4 regions of the Cobetia sp. MM1IDA2H-1 genome follow, and region 2 is predicted to be linked to each of the others. Evidence: predicted binding sites of a transcription regulator. Region 2 holds the regulator's gene; each other region holds the start of a gene.

Region 1 (4,454 bases), 240 kb from region 2:
CGTGATGTGGCTGGGCAGCTCCCACCCGCTGAATCTGCACGTCTTCGGCGATGAGTGAGGCCCGGACGTCGCCCGACACGCTATCATCGCCTTGCCGACTTCGCCTTACCCACTGACTCAAGGATGACCCCATGACTCGACTGCGCCGCCTATCCCCTCGTGCCGCCCTGCTGGGCGTGATCGCCTCTGGCCTGCTGCTGGCCGGCTGTGACGACAATGAGGTCGGGGATGTCTCGCTGGGCCTGTTCACCACCAAGGACATCAAGATCGAGAGCCTGATCGACCCCAAGGTGCCGGGCGTGACCTGTCACCTGAGCAACATCGAGGCGAATCTCGATTTCTCCGACCCCTCCGACATGAGCATCGCCTGCCGCCAGACCGGCCCGATCACCCCGGCGATGCTCGCCGACATCGACACCTCCAAGAGTGGCGAGGAGGTCTATCGCAAGTCCAAGAGCGTGCTGCTCAAGAGCCTCAAGATCCGCCGTATTCTGGACCGTGACTCCCAGAGCCTGCTCTACATCGCCTACAGCACCAAGGAAACCAGCGGCAGCTTCAAGCATGCGCTGAGCAGCGTGCCGCTATGGGGCAGCGAGGCCTGGCAGGCACCGGCAGCGCAGTGAGCCGCCCGGGCGCCTGAATCAAGCCCCGATTGATCAAGCGCTGATTCATCAAGTGCTGACTCATCAAGCGAAAGCTTCACCATCATCCCTTGAAGTTGTGGGGTGTCGCTCCAAGGTCTTGTTCAACGGCTAGCCAGCCGGATTTTCATTCGCATGAGGCAAAGGAGTGACACACGATGTCGAGCCCGGAGCACAAGCAGAAGATCTGGAAGCTGATCAAGGATGTGAAGGTCGGCATGTTGGTGACGCAGGGTGACGGCATGCCACATGCCCGCCCGATGCACCTGGTGCAGGATGACTACGACGGCACCCTGTGGTTCTTCACGCGAGCCAGTGCCGAGAAGGTGTTTGAAGCAAAGAAGGACAGCGAGGTCTGCCTGAGCTTTTCCGATCAGGATGATGGCGTCTATGTGTCGCTGAGCGGTCATGCCAATCTGCACCGCGATCAGGGCCTGATCGACAAGTTCTGGAATCCGTTCGTGGCCGCCTGGTTCCCGGAAGGCAAGGATGACCCCGATGTCACTCTGCTGGAGGTCAATGTGCAATCCGGTGAGCACTGGAAGGCCAAGGAGAGCAAGGCGTATCAACTCTATGAGATTGCGCGCGCCAACCTCGACAAGGACCACACCCCGGACATGGGCGAGAACGAGAAATTCGGCACGGTATGAGCAGAAGCCCGAGCTCGTCATGGAGAGCTCCTTGAAGTGCCCGCGTGAGAGTTGACGCACACGGCCATGCCAGACACGACAACGCCAGCCCCGGGGCTGGCGTTGTCGTGTCTGGTCTCCTGCCGCCTGCCGAATCCTGCAGACCTGTCGTCGGTGGAGAGGATTCAAGTTCAGGACACTGAACGCCTCAAGACTTCATGTCGAGCACGATGCGCCCCTCGATCTTGCCGTCGATCATGCGCCCGAAGATGTCATTGATGTCCTCGAGCCTGCCGGTCTGAACGGTGGCCGCGACCTTGCCTTCCGCGGCGAAGTCCAGCGCCTCCTGCAGGTCCTGACGCGTACCGACGATGGAGCCACGCACCGTGATGCCGTTGAGCACCGTGGAGAAGATCGGCAGCGGGAAGTCACCCGGCGGCAGGCCGTTGAGCACCAGGGTACCGCCACGGCGCAGCATGTTCTGGGCCTGATCGAAGGCCTTGGGCGACACCGCCGTCACCAGTGCGCCGTGCGCGCCGCCGATCTCGCGCTTGATGACGGCTGCCGGATCTTCCTTCATGGCATTCACGGTCACGGTGGCCCCCAGACGGCGGGCCAGATCCAGCTTGGCATCATCGACATCCACCGCCGCCACGTTCAGGCCCATGGCGCGGGCGTACTGCACCGCCATGTGACCCAACCCGCCGATCCCCGAGATCACCACCCACTGACCGGGGCGAGTGTCGGTCATCTTGAGCCCCTTGTAGACCGTGACCCCGGCACACAGCACCGGCGCGATCTCCACGAAGCCCACGCTGTCCGGCAGACGCCCCACGTAGCCGGCATCCGCCAGCGTGTACTGGGCAAAGCCGCCATTCACCGAATAGCCGGTGTTCTGCTGGCTCTCGCACAGCGTCTCCCAACCGCCCAGACAATGCTCGCAATGGCCACAGGCCGAGTAGAGCCAGGGCACCCCGACCCGGTCGCCTTCCTTGACGTGGGTCACACCCTCGCCCACCGCCGCGATGGTCCCCACTCCCTCATGTCCCGGGATGAACGGTGGGTTGGGCTTCACCGGCCAGTCGCCATGCGCGGCGTGCAGGTCGGTGTGACAGACCCCGGAGGCGGCGACCTCGACCAGAATCTCGCCACGCCCCGGTCGCGGTACCGCGACTTCCTCGATCACCAGCGGTGCACCGAATTCACGTACCACGGCGGCTTTCATGCTGTTATCCATGATGGACTCCTCATTCATTGTCGAAAGACGAACCTTGGAAAGGCGAGCCAGAGATCAGGCGGAGAGTGCGATCCCGTCCGGTCGTGAGCGAGGGCCAGTGTTCGCGCACGCCCCGGACCTGCCTCTTCATTGAAACCAGACGCGGTGCTCCCTGCCCTGCGCCAGATCAAGCAAGTCGGATCTGGCGCGGGCATCGAGAGGAATTCCTCGAGGAGGCATCGCGGGAGGTGGATTCAGCGCCACTAGCCTCGGTGGCGCTGACGGTCAGGCCTAGAAGAAGCCGAGTGGATTGATGTCGTAGCTGACCAGCAGGTTCTTGGTCTGCTGGTAGTGTTCCAGTGCCATCTTGTGGGTCTCGCGACCGACACCGGATTTCTTGTAGCCACCGAAGGCGGCATGGGCGGGATACTGGTGGTAGCAGTTGGTCCACACGCGACCGGCCTGGATACCGCGGCCCATGCGGAAGGCGACATTCATGTCGCGACTCCAGACACCGGCGCCGAGACCGAATTCGGTGTCATTGGCGATGGCCAGCGCCTCGGCCTCGTCATGGAAGGTGGTGACGGCGACCACCGGCCCGAAGATCTCCTCCTGGAAGACACGCATGGCGTTGTTGCCCTTGAGCAGGGTCGGCTGGATGTAATAGCCATTGGCCAGCTCGTTCTCCAGCTGCTCGCTGCTGCCGCCGGTGAGCACCTCGGCACCTTCCTCGCGGGCAATGTCCATGTAGGACATGATCTTGTCGAACTGCTCGCGGGAGGCCTGGGCGCCGACCTGCACGTCGGTATCCAGCGGATTGCCGCGCTTGATGGTCTTCACGCGCTCCATCACCCGGGCCATGAAGTCGTCGTAGATGCTTTCCTGGATCAGGGCGCGTGACGGGCAGGTGCACACCTCGCCCTGATTGAAGAACGCCAGCACCAGCCCTTCGGCGGCCTTGTCGATGAACTCGGGCTCGGCATTCATGATGTCGGCAAAGTAGATGTTGGGGGACTTGCCGCCCAGCTCCACCGTGGAGGGAATGATGGTCTCCGCGGCGCACTTGAGGATGTGCGAGCCCACGGGGGTGGAACCGGTGAAGGCGATCTTGGCGATGCGCTTGCTGGTCGCCAGTGCCTGTCCGGCCTCGGCGCCGTAGCCGTTGACGATGTTGAGCACCCCTGCCGGCAGCAGGTCATTGATCAGCTCCGCCAGCACCAGGATCGAGGCCGGGGTCTGTTCCGCCGGCTTGAGCACCACGCAGTTGCCCGCCGCCAGCGCCGGGCCCAGCTTCCAGGCCGCCATCAGGATCGGGAAGTTCCACGGGATGATCTGCCCCACCACCCCCAGCGGCTCGTGGAAGTGATAGGAGACGGTATTGGCATCGATGTCCGCCGCGGTGCCCTCCTGGGAGCGCAGGCAACCGGCGAAGTAGCGGAAATGATCCGCTGCCAGCGGGATATCAGCGTTCAGCGTCTCGCGCACCGCCTTGCCGTTGTCCCAGGTCTCGGCGACCGCCAGCATCTCGAGATTCTGCTCGATGCGATCCGCGATCCTGAGCAGGATGTTGGAGCGCTCCTGCACCGAGGTCTTGCCCCAGGCGGGAGCTGCCTTGTGGGCGGCGTCCAGCGCGAGATCGATATCTTCCGCACTCGAGCGCGGGATACGGCAGAACACCTCGCCCGTCACCGGGCTGACATTGTCGAAATATTCCCCCTTGACCGGCTCGACGAAACGCCCGCCGATGTAATTGCCGTAGGTGTCCTTGAACGTGACCAGCGCGTCGGCGCTGCCCGGGGAGGCGTAGATCATGGCGAACTCCTGTGGGTCGGATTCACGAGTGGCGCTCGTGATCGACGACCTGTTGTTGTAAGTCACGTGGACAGGAGATGGCGCTCCTGTCCCTCGCCTGACCGTCAACGACTGCATCAATGACTGCATCAAGAACTGCTTGATCAGGCGACCCTC
Region 2 (4,454 bases):
CCATGTTCTCAGGCAGTCTGGACGCGCTGCTGCAGAGCTGGCAGAAGGGAATGCTGCCCGGCGGCATGCTGGCACTGGGCTTCATTGCCATGGCGTATCAGGCACTCTCGGGACTGACCCGCCAGCCCCTTCACTCTCACCGTCTGGCCATCATCAGCTTCTGGCTGCTGGTATTGCTGCTGCCCTGGAGCGGCGCGGCGCTGCTGCATGCCAGCGCCCTGCCCCAGTGGAGCCAGGCGCTGGGAATGGCGATGGGGCTCCTGCTGCTGGCGCCGGGACTGGCCATTCCTCTCAACGGCCTGCTGACCCTCAAGGCGGACTGGCCCTCCCTGCGCCATCATCCTCAGACCTGCCTGCTCGGCGCGGCCCTGCTCTTTCTGGCCATCAGCGTGATGGAGCATGTGGCACTGTCCATCGCCCCGCTCAACGACATGACCTTCAGCGCCGCCGGCAGCCTCTCGCCGGCCGGCACACTGGGCGTCATCGGTCTGGTCAGCGTGCTCATGCTCTACCGTCTGCGGCTGCCTGAAGCACCCTCGGCGCTGATCATGACCCACGCCTGGCTGGCCATCGCCGGCACGTTGCTCTGCATCGCTGCCAGCTGGACCACCACCCTGCTGCAGGGCAGCCTGTGGCATGCCGTAGACGCAGAGGGACAACCGCTGCACTCCCTCGCCGACGTCCTGGCGGTGGCTCGCCCGCCGATGCTGATGACGCTGGCGGGGCTGAGTTGCTGGGCACTCGGCCTGCTGCTGATGGCAGCGTATCTCCTGCGCGCCTCCCGCCGACCCATCACGCGCCCCTCTACCCAGCACGCTCGTCACCACATCGGGCATTCACATGCTCGGGGGAGGACACCGGCATGAGACACGTACTGCTCGAACGGCATCCGGGCCTGATGGCCGCGCTCTGCGTGATGGCGGCAAGTGTCGGCGCGCTGGCCCAGTTGCTGCCTCTAGGGTTTCAGGAGGCAAGGCAAGAAGTGACACCGCTGGATGCGCTGGCGCTGGAGGGACAGCGCCTTTACCTGCGGGAAGGCTGCCAGCAATGCCATACCCGAATGGTGCGGGATCTGCCGGGAGACCAGGCACGCCATGCAAGCCGGGACGCCGCCTCCCGCCACCTCATGGAGCGACCGGCCCTGTGGGGCAACGCTCGTCAAGGCCCTGACCTGAGCCGCCTCCCGGCGGAACATGATGAGGCCTGGCAACGCCTGCACCTGTACTCGCCGCGCCACAAGGTGGCGGATTCCAGCATGCCGGCCTACCCCTGGCTGTTCGAGCACGCCCTGAGCGGCGAGGGTGTCGCCGAGCGAATGCGGGCCCTGCAGGCGCTTGGCGTGCCCTACCGAGACGACGAGATCCTCGCGGCGCCCGCCCGGGTACGCGGCAAGGCCGAGGCGACCGCTCTGCTGGCCTATCTTCAACAGACGGATCCCCTTCGGCACTCATCCGCGACAGCACCCGACCCGACAGGGGAGACACTCGCCACACTGACACTGACGACAGGAGCTGCACCATGAACCTGCTGGCAAACGTCGATCTGCCACTGTTCTGGCAGGCATGGATCAGCATGCTCACGCTGGGCAGCCTGGCCTTCTGCACGCTGTTGCTTGTCGGGCTTCGCTCGCGCAGCACCTCACCCGATGATGACCTGCAGGGAGATGGGCCAGGCGACGAACACCGCATTGACGGCACCCCTCAGCCGGACAGGCCGCTGCCGCTGGTCTGGGGTCTGCTGTTTCTGCTCACACTGCTGGTCAGCATGGGGCAGATCGTCATGTCCTTGAGTGGATGATGTCACCTGGCTCTCCCGAGTCGGATGAGGCAGGGCGTCGCAACCTGCCCCTTCGGGAGGTTCTGCGTCTAGAGTCATGCAGGACATCACGACACAATCAGAATTATCTAATATAATGCGCGCGATTCACGGAGCACTTCACATCCCGCCCCACAGGACGGGAACCCGTTCTGGGAAGTGCGCCTGACAGGTATCATTGACGGACAGCACCGACAGGCAGCAGCGACTCAGTCCATGAGGATGCTGCCTCTCCGTACAGGACCATGGAATCGCCCTGTACCAGGTGTCGCACCCGGACACCCCCACCCGAAACCCGCTCCCCACGAGTTTCGGCGTAATGCCCCAGGAGAGTCACCATGACGGCCCAGACAACGGCATCCCATCGATTGCGTGCGCATGAAGCACGCTGTCAGACCTGCTCGCTCAGCTCACTGTGTCTGCCGCTGGCACTGAACATGGAAGCCATCGACCAGTTCGACTCCATCATTCGGCGCCGCGCGCCGCTCAGAAAGGGCGAGGTTCTCTTCACCCAGGGCGAGCCCTTCGACTGCGTCTTCACGGTGCGCTCGGGCAGCCTGAAACAGATCAACACCGAGAACAGTGGCACGGAGCAGCTCACCGGTTTCTTCCTGCCCAGCGAGCTGGCTGGACTGGATGCCATCGACAGCAATGCCTACCCCGGTAGCGCCGTGGCACTCGAGACCACGACCGTGTGCGAGATTCCCTTCGATCGCCTCGATGCGCTTTCCGCCCAACTGCCGGAACTGCGCACCCAGCTGTTCAAGAGCCTGAGCAAGGAGCTGCATGAGGATCGTCGGATGATGATGCTGCTGTCGCGCAAGACGGCAGATGAGCGCCTGGCCAGCTTCCTGGTCAACCTCTCTCAGCGCTTCCGTCGCCGCGGCTATTCGCCATACAGTTTCCGTCTTTCCATGTCCCGCGCCGACATCGGCAATTACCTGGGACTGGCCGTGGAAACCATCAGCCGTATCCTGACGCGTTTCCAGGCTCAGGGGCTGGTGGATATCCAGGCCCGCGAGGTCCATATCCTGCACCTGGATGGCCTGATCGAGCTGGCAGAAGGAGAGTGTCAGGGCGGTCGCTGAACGCCCGTGATGCCATCTCTCTCACCACGAAGGCCCGCCACATCCTCATGTGGCGGGCCTTCGTGTGTTCCAGACAGCGCCAGGCGGCTCGGAGACGCTCAGCGATTCTGCAGACGGTTGTAATCCAGCAACCCGGCCTCGACGGGACGATCCGAATAATTGGCACGCAGCACGCTGTCCGAGAACTGCCAGAAGCGTGGATCGGTGCGCCGCACTCCGATATCGGCCATCAGCTGTCGATAGTCCGCCTCATCCTTGAGCACAGCGACCCGCCGTGCCAATCCCTGCAGCGACTCGGGTGTCAGATGCCAGAAGGCATTCGGATAATCCCCGGCCACGCCGCGCAGCACATCCAGCGTATCGCGCTCAGGACGCCGATTGGCTTCCTCGTCGAACAGACTGGTGATGTTGGCATGAGCCGAGTTGCGCAGCACGCTGAACAACTGTGGGTGCTCGCTTCCCTCCCGTTCCAGCGCAATGATGGTGACTTCCGGCAGCAGGCTGGCCGCCAGACCACTCACCTCGCTCAAGGCCTTCAATTCGCGGCGCACGGCATCATCCTCCAGCGTCTCCAGGCTACGCTCGTGGACAAGTTCCGGCGCCAGGCGCTCGCGCAGGCGGCGCATCAGACCAATGCGCGCCTTCTCCGGTGAGGAAAGCTCTCCCGGTGTCCAGACGATATCGCTCGGGGCATCAAACTGGGGCGGCTTCTTGAACAGCAGCTTTTCCAGCCCAGAATCCACATCCTGATACCAGCTGTCATGCACTGCCTGACGCTCGCCGGCAGGCAGAAGCGCCAGCAGGTTGTTCTCGCCTTCCATGCGCAGGAAGTCCATGTACAGGCGCGTGGTCAGCTGGTGGCCGAGGTTGCCATAGACATCGAAGCCGGCCACCAGCAGGTAATGGATGCGCTCAAGCATCGGGTAATCGATCACCCAGGCCGTCTTGGGCACATTGCCGACCAGCCCTTTCATCACGGCAGCGTTGTCGAAGTGACGATAGACCGTCAGGGCGGCATTGGGGTTGTGATCGCCACCCTCGCCGCCTTGCCAGCCGCTGCCGTCCCACAACAGCTGCATGTCGAGACGCAGATTGCCGTCCTCGTAGGCCTGCATCATCAGCTTTTGCTTGGCCTGCAGATAGGCCTGCTGCTTGCGCTCGAACTTGATCCACGAGGAGATGGGCAATGCATTGCTGCTCTGCTCGGCAGGCAGGCTGAGATTCTCACCCTCCCGTGCCAGGGTGCGCTCGACCTGCGGCAGGCTGAACAGTGATGGATCGGTGAAACTGACCCAGAAGTGGTCATTGATGACGTCCACGGCCACTTGGCCACGACAGACCGGCCCCTTGATGAAGCCCATGATGGTGTTCTGCGATTCATCCAGCATGAAGCGGTAACGTGACTCGGCAGGGATCGCCTCGAACGTCAGGAAGGGATTGGACGCCGTCTTGAGGTCATAGCCAGGCAGGTCATCCACCGTATAGTCCGGCGCGAGGAACAGCGACTGCCAGCGCTCCAGGCGCGCGTCACTCAGCGAATAGGGCAGATGA
Region 3 (4,454 bases), 940 kb from region 2:
GACCACTGGCATGCACGCTGGCCGGCGCTGGACGATACCCGACGCACGCAAGTCATCACTGCCAGCGCACGTCTCGTGCGACAGATTCATCAGGCCGGCATGATGCACGGCTGCCTGTTCCCCAAGCATCTGTTCCTCAGCCGCCCACAGCCCGCCGCCGACGGTACCAGCGCCATGCAGGAACAGATGGATGCCGTCATCATCGACCTGGAGAAGACCCGACGCTTCGTGCTGCGCCGTCACGAGTGCCAGCGCGACCTCTACGTGTTGTGGCGCCGCCTCAAGGCCTGGCAGGCAGCGGAGTGGCGAGAGTTTCTGGCCGTCTACCTCGACTGTCCCGCGCAGAGTGACGAGGTCAGTCGATGGCTCAACGAGCTTGAAGCACGTGCCCAGCGCAAGCGTCGCTGAATTCCCACACTGGTGGGCGCATCACGCATTGCGTAGCATGCGCTCACCTCACGAGCCGCCTACGACCAACGTCTCATGAATCTGTCGTGAAAATGAACGGCCCTGTCGCTGTCCTGCGCCACCTCCAGTCTCATCCTCGAGACATGCACCTTTTCTGAAATAATCGGTAACATCCGCTAACAAGACGTCAAATATGTTTTCAAACATTGTTCTAAAAAAATGCTTGCCAAAAAGAACAGTGTTTTTTATAGTTCATCTCGTCCCCTGAACAAGGCAGCCTTGCCACACTCGGTACATCCCCCGAGTTCGCCAGGCACCGCCGACAGGAAGCCCCCGAGGCCACAAGCTTCAAGGAGAACATCACATGAAAACCATCAAGATCCTGACTGCTACCGTCATCGCCGGCACCATGGCAATGGGTGCACAATCTGCACTGGCCTACGGCAAGGGCGACATCTTCCTGCGCGGCGGCGTTGCCAAGGTCGACGGCAAGAGCAACAACGGCAATGGCCTGATCGCCAAGGATGAATCCGGTTTCGCCGGCTCCGTGGGCTACATGTTCCACGACAACCTGGCAGTTGCCCTGCAGTCCACTGAAGCATTCAGCACCGACTGGAAAAACAGCGACGGTGGCTTCGATCAGATGCCGATCAATCTGATGCTGCAGTACTACCCGCTGGGCGGTACCGAAGCTCGCGTTCAGCCTTACGCTGGCGTCGGCCTGAACTACACCCACTTCTCCGGTGAGTCTGCCGGTGGCCAGAGCATGGACATCGACGACAGCTACGGTGCTGCTGCCGAGCTGGGTGTTGACCTCAACATCAACGAATCCTGGGCCGTCAATGGCTTCGCTCGTTACGCTGACGTCAAGGCCGACACCAAGATCAACGGCCAGGACGTGAACGACACCGAGCTGGACCCGGTCACCGTCGGTGCCGGTGTCACCTACCGCTTCTAAGTGCTGAAACACGCACTGACGAGCCGCGCCGAGCCATGACGCATCAGGGGTGATCCCCTTGCCTCATTGACGACGCACAAGAACGCCGCAGGCCTCAGGGCCTGCGGCGTTCTTGCATGCGCGGACAGTCGGCGAGACAGACGGAACTTGATTTGAATCAAGTGTGACGGACCCTTGTCGGACATGACGGCAAACCCTTGTCATGGATCAATTTTTCGTCGACATGAGCTCCTAGACTGACATCTCCTTTCTCACCCCCTGTCACTTCGGGAGCGAACATGTCAGCCGCACAGTCCTTCTTGCCCTTCTCCTTCTGCCGGTCCTCTTCACGCCCGCTGCGCATGGCGGCGATCACGGCCGCACTCACGCTGACTGCCACGTCGGCTGTCGCTGCGCCGTTCTCGTCGACTGACTCAGGCCTCGAGAACCTCGATTATGGTGCCGGCCAGTTCTGGACTCGCGTGGGTGTCGCCAAGGTCTCGCCTAAGAGCGACAACGGTCGCATCGATGCCATCGGTGCCGACGTGGACGTCGATGATGACAGCGCCTTCGCCTTCACTCTGGGGTATCGCTTCACCGATACCCTGGGGATCGAGCTGCTGGCCGCGCAGAATTTCGAGCATGACATCTCGCTAAATGGCCAGAAGGCCGGCTCCGTCGATCATCTGCCACCGACCCTGACACTGCAGTACTACCCCCTCGGTGGACGCGACTCCCGCATCCAGCCGTACATCGGTGCAGGCGTCAATTACACCCACTTCTCCGATGAAACCCTCGATGACGGCACCAAGCTCGAGATGGATGACAGCTGGGGCGCGGCCGCACAGATCGGTGTCGACCTGGTCATCAATGAGCATTGGGCGGCCAACGTCGCTGCCTGGTATCTGGATATCGATTCCGATGTCACCGTGGCGGGCAGCGTCAACGACAAGGTCGAGATCGACCCGATCGTGACCATGGCCGGTATCAGCTATCGCTTCTGAGTCGCGCATCTGACTGGCCACAGACGACAACGCCCCGCCAGCCCATCACGGGCCGGCGGGGCGTTGTGCTTTCAGGGCGAATCAGCGCGAGGCGGCCTGCCCGCTGCTCGGTGCCGACGTCTCGGGCGCTGACGGCGACGTGTCGTCAGCCGGCGCCCTGGCTACCTTGCCCGGACGGGGGCGATCCAGCACCAGTCCCAGCACGACCAGCGCCGCTCCCACCACCATCAAGGCGGTCCACTGCTCATCGAACAGCCACCAGGCCATCAGCGCGGCACACGGTGGCACCAGGAAGAAGGTACGTGCGACCTGGTGGGCCTCGCCACGTTCGAGCATCAGCATCAGCAACCAGATGGCACCCACCGAGATGGCGATCACCAGCCAGGCGAGGGTCAGCAGCAGACGAGACGTCGGGTCGAAGGCGAAGCTACCTACGCTGCTGGCTGCGATGAGGAAGACACAGCCCGCTCCCAGATACTGGAATACCAGCCCCTCCACCAGCCCCATCCGACCACCGACACGCTTCTGCCACAGCGTCGAGCTGGACACGCCGATGAGCGCCACCAGACACCACAGCAGGCCGATCATCGGCCACTCGAGCGTAGCGCTTGCGGCGCCTGCCCCCTGAAGCATGCCCGCCCCCAGCACCAGACTGACGCCAATCGCGCCACACCCCAGCCCCAGCCACTGCCTGGCGCCCAGACGGATACCGAACAGCGGCAGTGACAGCGCAGCCGTCACCAGAGGGTGCAGGCTGACCAGCAAGGCCGTCAGCCCCGCGGGCAGCCCGGCCTTGACCGCCGCGAACACGCCACCCAGATAGGCGCCGTGCAACAGCATGCCGATGCCCATCTGAGCCAGCTTGTCATGGCGCTGCCCCCACTGGCGCGGCTTGCGGCGTATCCACAGGATCAGCCCCAGCACCGGCAGTACCAGCAGGCTGCGCACCAGCAGCAGCGTGAAAGGCTCAGCATCCAGGGTGCCGAAACGTGCGGCGATGAACCCGGTGGCGAACAGGAAGACGAAGGTCAGCGGCATCCACATCAGATTGACTCCAGAGCACGAGAGGCGGGACCTCACTGTCCCGAGGAGCGCTCACACCGAGCGCGTCATGCATCGCCGGCGTGATGTGACATGAGCTTGCCGCGAAGGCACCAGGGGATACAAGATACAGAGAATGGCTTTTTCAGGGGATACAGTCCGCATGAGTGGCACTCAAGACCTTCCATCAACGCCGCGCTACCAACAGCTGGCGACGCGCTTGAAAGCCGAGATGGCCACGGGGCAACTCGTCCCCGGACAACGGCTGCCCTCATTGCGCCGCCAGGCGGCCCTGTCAGGACTGGGACTCAACAGCGTGATCCGCGCCTATGGTGAGCTGGAATCCGCCGGCTTCCTCGTGGCTGTCCCGCGCCGGGGATTTCAGGTCGCGGCCGCAGCGGCGCCTCCCTCTTCCGCCAGCCGCGATCACGATGCCGCCCCGTCACGCTGCACCCCTCTTGCCACTCCGTCACTGGCCATCGATGACCCGGCCTGGCAGGCCATGGCACATGCCAGCGACCCGGCGCTGGCTCCGCTGGGCGCGGCGCATCCCGAGCTGGATGCGCCCGCCGTGAGGCGCCTCTATCGGCTGGTGCGCCAGAAGCTCAAGCATCACGCCGAATCCCCCAGCGCCTACGCGCTGCCCCCGGGCTCCCCCGCCCTGCGCGAGGCCATTGCCTCTCACCTCAGCCACCATGGCCATCACTGTCACGGTGACACCCTGTTGCTGTGTCAGGGGGCTCAGCAAGGCATGTCGCTGATTCTCCGACAATGGCGCGCAAGCCGGGGACGCTGTCGCATCGGCATCGAGGCCCCCGGCTATTTCGGTGTACTTGCGGCGGTGGAAGCCAATGGTCACGAAGCCATTGCCCTGCCGACACATGCTGGAAGCGGACTGGATATCGAGGCATTGGCCAGACTGCTGGAGGAAGGAGAGGCAAGGCAGATGGACAGGCGGCAGACGTGTGCAGGCAAGACGCGGCCAGAGATGCCGCCCACGGCCGGGCACCGACACGGCAAGGCCGCCCTCGACGCGCTGATCGTCTCACCGGATTGCCACAACC
Region 4 (4,454 bases), 580 kb from region 2:
TCACCGCCGTCTTCATGTCGTCGTACTGGAAGGCCGCCTTGCGATCGACACTCTCTTGCGTGTCTTCCTCGTCCGCCAGCTCGCCATTGAGACCGCTCATGCGCTGGATCATCTCGGACCCCAGATTCGAGGTCATCACGATCACGGTATTGCGGAAGTCGACGGTACGCCCCTGCCCATCGGTCAGGCGGCCATCTTCCAATACCTGCAGCAGGATGTTGAAGACATCTGGATGCGCCTTCTCGACCTCATCGAGCAACAGCACGGAGTACGGCTTGCGACGTACCGCCTCGGTCAGATAGCCACCCTCTTCATAGCCGACATAGCCGGGAGGCGCGCCGATCAGACGAGCCACCGAGTGCTTCTCCATGAACTCGGACATGTCGATGCGCACCATCGCCTCTTCGGTATCGAACAGGAAGCTGGCCAGCGACTTGCAGAGCTCCGTCTTGCCGACCCCGGTCGGGCCGAGGAACAGGAAGGAGCCATTGGGACGATTCGGGTCCGACAGCCCGGCGCGTGAGCGACGCACCGCATTGGCCACCGCGATCACCGCCTCGTCCTGACCGATCACCTTCTCGTGCAGCGCCTCTTCCATGCGCAGCAGCTTGTCGCGCTCGCCTTCGAGCATCTTGGAGACCGGAATGCCGGTCCAGCGCGAGACGACCTCGGCAATCTCCTCCTCGGTGACATTGGAGCGCAGCAGCACGTGGGCGGAGGTATCCGCCTCGCCTTCGCCGGCTTCGCTGATCTGCTTCTCGAGCCCCGGAATCACGCCGTACTGCAGTTCCGACATGCGGCTGAGGTCGCCGGCACGCCGCGCCTGTTCCAGATCGATGCGCGCCTGTTCCAGTTCGGCCTTGAACTGCGCTGCCCCCTGGATACTGGCCTTCTCGGCCTTCCAGACCTCATCGAGATCGGCGTATTCGCGTTCCAGCTCCGCGATCTGGTCCTCAAGCGCGCCGAGACGCTTGAGTGCCGCTTCGTCGGTCTCCTTCTTGAGGGCTTCACGCTCCATCTTGAGCTGGATCAGACGGCGGTCGAGACGGTCCATCTCCTCCGGCTTGGAGTCCAGCTCCATGCGGATGCGTGACGCGGCTTCATCGATCAGGTCGATCGCCTTGTCCGGCAGCTGACGGTCCGTGATGTAGCGCGATGAGAGGCGCGCGGCCGCAATGATCGCACTGTCAGTGATATCCACCCCATGGTGCACCTCGTAGCGTTCCTTCAAGCCACGCAGGATGGCGATGGTGTCCTCCTCGCTGGGCTGATCCACCTGCACCTTCTGGAAACGACGCTCCAGCGCGGCATCCTTCTCGATGTACTGGCGATACTCGTCAAGCGTGGTGGCACCGACACAGTGCAGCTCGCCACGCGCCAGCGCCGGCTTGAGCATGTTGCCGGCATCCATCGCGCCCTCGGCCTTGCCCGCGCCGACCATGGTGTGCAGCTCATCGATGAACAGGATGACCTGGCCTTCTTCCTGCGACAGCTCCTTGAGGACGGACTTGAGGCGCTCCTCGAACTCACCGCGGAACTTGGCCCCCGCCAGCAGCGAGCCCATGTCGAGAGACAGCACACGCTTGTTCTTGAGGCCTTCCGGCACCTCGCCATTGACGATACGGCTGGCCAGCCCCTCGACGATGGCGGTCTTGCCGACACCGGGCTCACCGATCAACACCGGGTTGTTCTTGGTGCGACGCTGAAGGACCTGAATCGTGCGACGAATCTCCTCGTCACGCCCGATCACCGGATCGAGCTTGCCGTCGCGCGCACGCTGGGTGAGGTCCATCGTGTACTTGTTGAGTGCCTCTCGATTGTTCTCGGCGTCGGCATCTCCCACCGCCTCGCCACCGCGCAGTGCATCGATGGCGGAGGTCAGGGCGGGCTTCTTGATGCCCGAGGAGGTGAACAACTTGCCGAGATCACCGCCCAGCTCCAGCGCGGCCAGCAACGCGAGCTCGGAAGCGATGTATTGATCGCCGCGTTTCTGGGCTTCGCGGTCGGCCAGATTCAGAAGCTTGCCGAGCGCCTGGGAAGGCGCGACATTGCCGTCGAACTGGGACACGGTGGGCAGGTCATCCAGTTGACGCTTGAGCCCGCTCATCAAGCTGGTGGCATCACCGCCCGCCTTGTTGACCAACGCCTTGAGACCGCCATCGCGGTCCTCCAGCAGGGCCAGCAGCAGGTGCTGGGGATGGATTTCATTGTGGCCTCGCCCGACGGCGAGCGACTGGGCATCCGCAAGCGCGTTCTGCAGCTTGCTGGTGAGTTTGTCGATGCGCATGGTGCCTTCTCCTGAGAGTCATGGCGGTACTCCTCTTCTCAGGAGCTTCGCCTGTAACATTTCGTATCTAACCCTAGAGATGGGGGGCTGGGGGGTCGCTTTCAAGGCGTGATTTGCGGCAACGCAGCATGTTGTCCGCGAAGCATGATCCAGATCAGGTTCCCCTGCAGCAGGTTGGCCCTCAGCGCCTGAAGATGTCGCCAGGGGCTTCCGCTCGACACGGAAAAGCGCCCCGCCAACCTGAGTGATCAGGTCAACGGGGCGCTTTCGTCTTTCGGCTTGCCGAGCGTCGGTGCATCGCGGCGGCCAGGTCTCCACTTCATGCTATCAGCGCAGCCAGATCACCGTGGCCATTCGCCCCGTCACGCCATCATCACGGCGATGGGAGTAGAAGCGCGATTCCGAGGCGGTACAGAAGTGACCGCCACTGACATGGCCGACCCCCGCACGCTCCAGCCGCAGGCGAGCCAGCTTGTAGAGGTCGCCCATGTAGTGGCCCAGCCGATAGGGGCTGGATTCGAAGGCGTCGTCGGCCTCGGGGAGATCCGCGATAAAGGCGTCACGCACCTCGGGGCCGACCTCGAACTGGGCATTGGAGATCGCCGGGCCCAGCCAGGCCATCAGCTCGCCCGGGTCATCTCCAAGACGAGCGACAGTGGCTTCCAGCACACCTTCCACCAGGCCACGCCAGCCCGCATGCGCCACCCCGACCCGCGTCCCCTGACGATCACAGAACAGCACCGGCAGGCAGTCCGCCGTCATCACCACGCAGGCCTGCCCCGTACCGGTACTGATGCAGGCGTCAGCACGTGGTGGCACCGCCTCATGGCGCTCATCGGCGTGACAGACGTCAAAGGCATCCACCACCTGAGTCCCATGCACCTGATCCAGCCACGCCAGTGGACGACCATCATCGACCTCCGCCGCGAGCAGATCACGCACCCGCGCGACCATCGCCGGATCATCCCCGACATGCCGCGCCGGATTGAAGCCAGCGTATGGCCCCTGACTCGGGCCACTCTCACGCGTGGTCACGAAGGCCTGCACCGGACTGGGTGCTGGCCAGTCCGGCAGAATCAGGGTCGGGCGTAGACTGTCGTCGTGCATAACCTCTCCTGGCGCGATGGGATACGCGAACCGAGCCCCTCAGCGGGCGATGTCTTCCTTGAGATAGTCGATCAAGACCAGCATGTCACCCGGCATCTCGGCGCGGAATTCGACTTCCTTGCCCGTGATCGGGTGGATGAAGGCGAGGCGACGGGCATGCAGCGCCTGACGCGGGAACTGACGCAGCAGCTCCTTGAGCGGGTCACTGGCCCCCGGCGGAAGCTTCAGACGGCCTCCGTAGACCGGGTCCCCGATCAGTGGATAGCGCTGGTGCGCCATGTGCACACGGATCTGGTGGGTACGCCCGGTTTCCAGCTTGCAGCGGATATGGGTATGGCCCCGGAAGCGCTCCACCACGCGAAAATGCGTGATCGCCATCTTGCCGCTATGGGTCACGGCCTGACGCTTGCGATCCTTGGGGTGACGCCCGATGGGCGCATCCACGGTACCGCCCGCCGTCAGCACACCGGTCACGACGGCATCGTACTCGCGAGACACGGTACGCGCCTGCAGCTGCTCGACCAGGTCCGCCTGGGCGGTCAGCGACTTGGCGACCACCATCAGGCCACTGGTGTCCTTGTCGAGACGATGCACGATCCCGGCACGCGGCAGCATGGCATTGCCCGGACAATGGTGCAGGATGGCATTGAGCAGCGTGCCATCCGGATTGCCGGCCCCCGGGTGCACGACCATGCCGTGCTCCTTGTTGATGACCAGCACGTCGTCATCCTCGAAGACGATCTCGAGCTCGATGTCCTCGGGGCCATGACTGACTTCTTCTTCAAGCTCGGCGGTCAGGGCCAGACGTTCACCGCCATAGACCTTCTCGCGGGGTTTGACAGCGGCACCGTCGAGGGTCAAGGCACCGGTCTTGATCCAGTGCTTGAGGCGCTCGCGGGAATAGTCGGAGAAGATCTCGGCGCAGGCCTGATCAAGGCGCATGCCAATCATCGCCTCCGGGATCCGCTCTTCGCGGTTGATGGTGTCTGCCATATTGCTCTCTGAGGCCGTTTCGCAGGAAAGGGCCTTTGCTTTATAGTGAGTGCGGATCGGCGGATTC

The links. Region 2 encodes FNR, which switches genes on or off when oxygen is low (the NO sensors DNR and NnrR bind a similar motif). Its sites were predicted from a motif close to TTGATNTANATCAA; they were not measured.
Region 1: adhP (alcohol dehydrogenase AdhP) is a predicted target of FNR. The motif match lies at 2,664-2,677, and genes of this name have one in related genera.
Region 3: BOH68_RS05390 (OmpW/AlkL family protein) is a predicted target of FNR. The motif match lies at 1,514-1,527, and genes of this name have one in related genera.
Region 4: clpB (ATP-dependent chaperone ClpB) is a predicted target of FNR. The motif match lies at 2,432-2,445, and genes of this name have one in related genera.

Annotation. Positions count from the first base shown of each region.
Region 1 covers NZ_CM133225.1:557,291-561,744, reverse strand. The annotation lists gene BOH68_RS02445 (DOPA 4,5-dioxygenase family protein) at 1-58, shown strand, start outside; gene BOH68_RS02440 (CreA family protein) at 132-623, shown strand; gene BOH68_RS02435 (pyridoxamine 5'-phosphate oxidase family protein) at 800-1,291, shown strand; gene adhP (alcohol dehydrogenase AdhP) at 1,479-2,507, opposite strand; gene exaC (acetaldehyde dehydrogenase ExaC) at 2,778-4,298, opposite strand.
Region 2 covers NZ_CM133225.1:313,288-317,741, reverse strand. The annotation lists gene BOH68_RS01450 (cbb3-type cytochrome c oxidase subunit I) at 1-866, shown strand, start outside; gene BOH68_RS01445 (cbb3-type cytochrome c oxidase subunit II) at 863-1,522, shown strand; gene BOH68_RS01440 (hypothetical protein) at 1,519-1,797, shown strand; gene fnr (fumarate/nitrate reduction transcriptional regulator Fnr) at 2,154-2,903, shown strand; gene BOH68_RS01430 (fatty acid cis/trans isomerase) at 3,002-4,454, opposite strand, start outside.
Region 3 covers NZ_CM133225.1:1,252,850-1,257,303, reverse strand. The annotation lists gene BOH68_RS05400 (lipopolysaccharide kinase InaA family protein) at 1-408, shown strand, start outside; gene BOH68_RS05395 (OmpW/AlkL family protein) at 773-1,366, shown strand; gene BOH68_RS05390 (OmpW/AlkL family protein) at 1,645-2,349, shown strand; gene BOH68_RS05385 (DMT family transporter) at 2,431-3,393, opposite strand; gene BOH68_RS05380 (aminotransferase-like domain-containing protein) at 3,554-4,454, shown strand, end outside.
Region 4 covers NZ_CM133225.1:3,910,859-3,915,312, forward strand. The annotation lists gene clpB (ATP-dependent chaperone ClpB) at 1-2,287, opposite strand, end outside; gene pgeF (peptidoglycan editing factor PgeF) at 2,615-3,394, opposite strand; gene rluD (23S rRNA pseudouridine(1911/1915/1917) synthase RluD) at 3,434-4,387, opposite strand.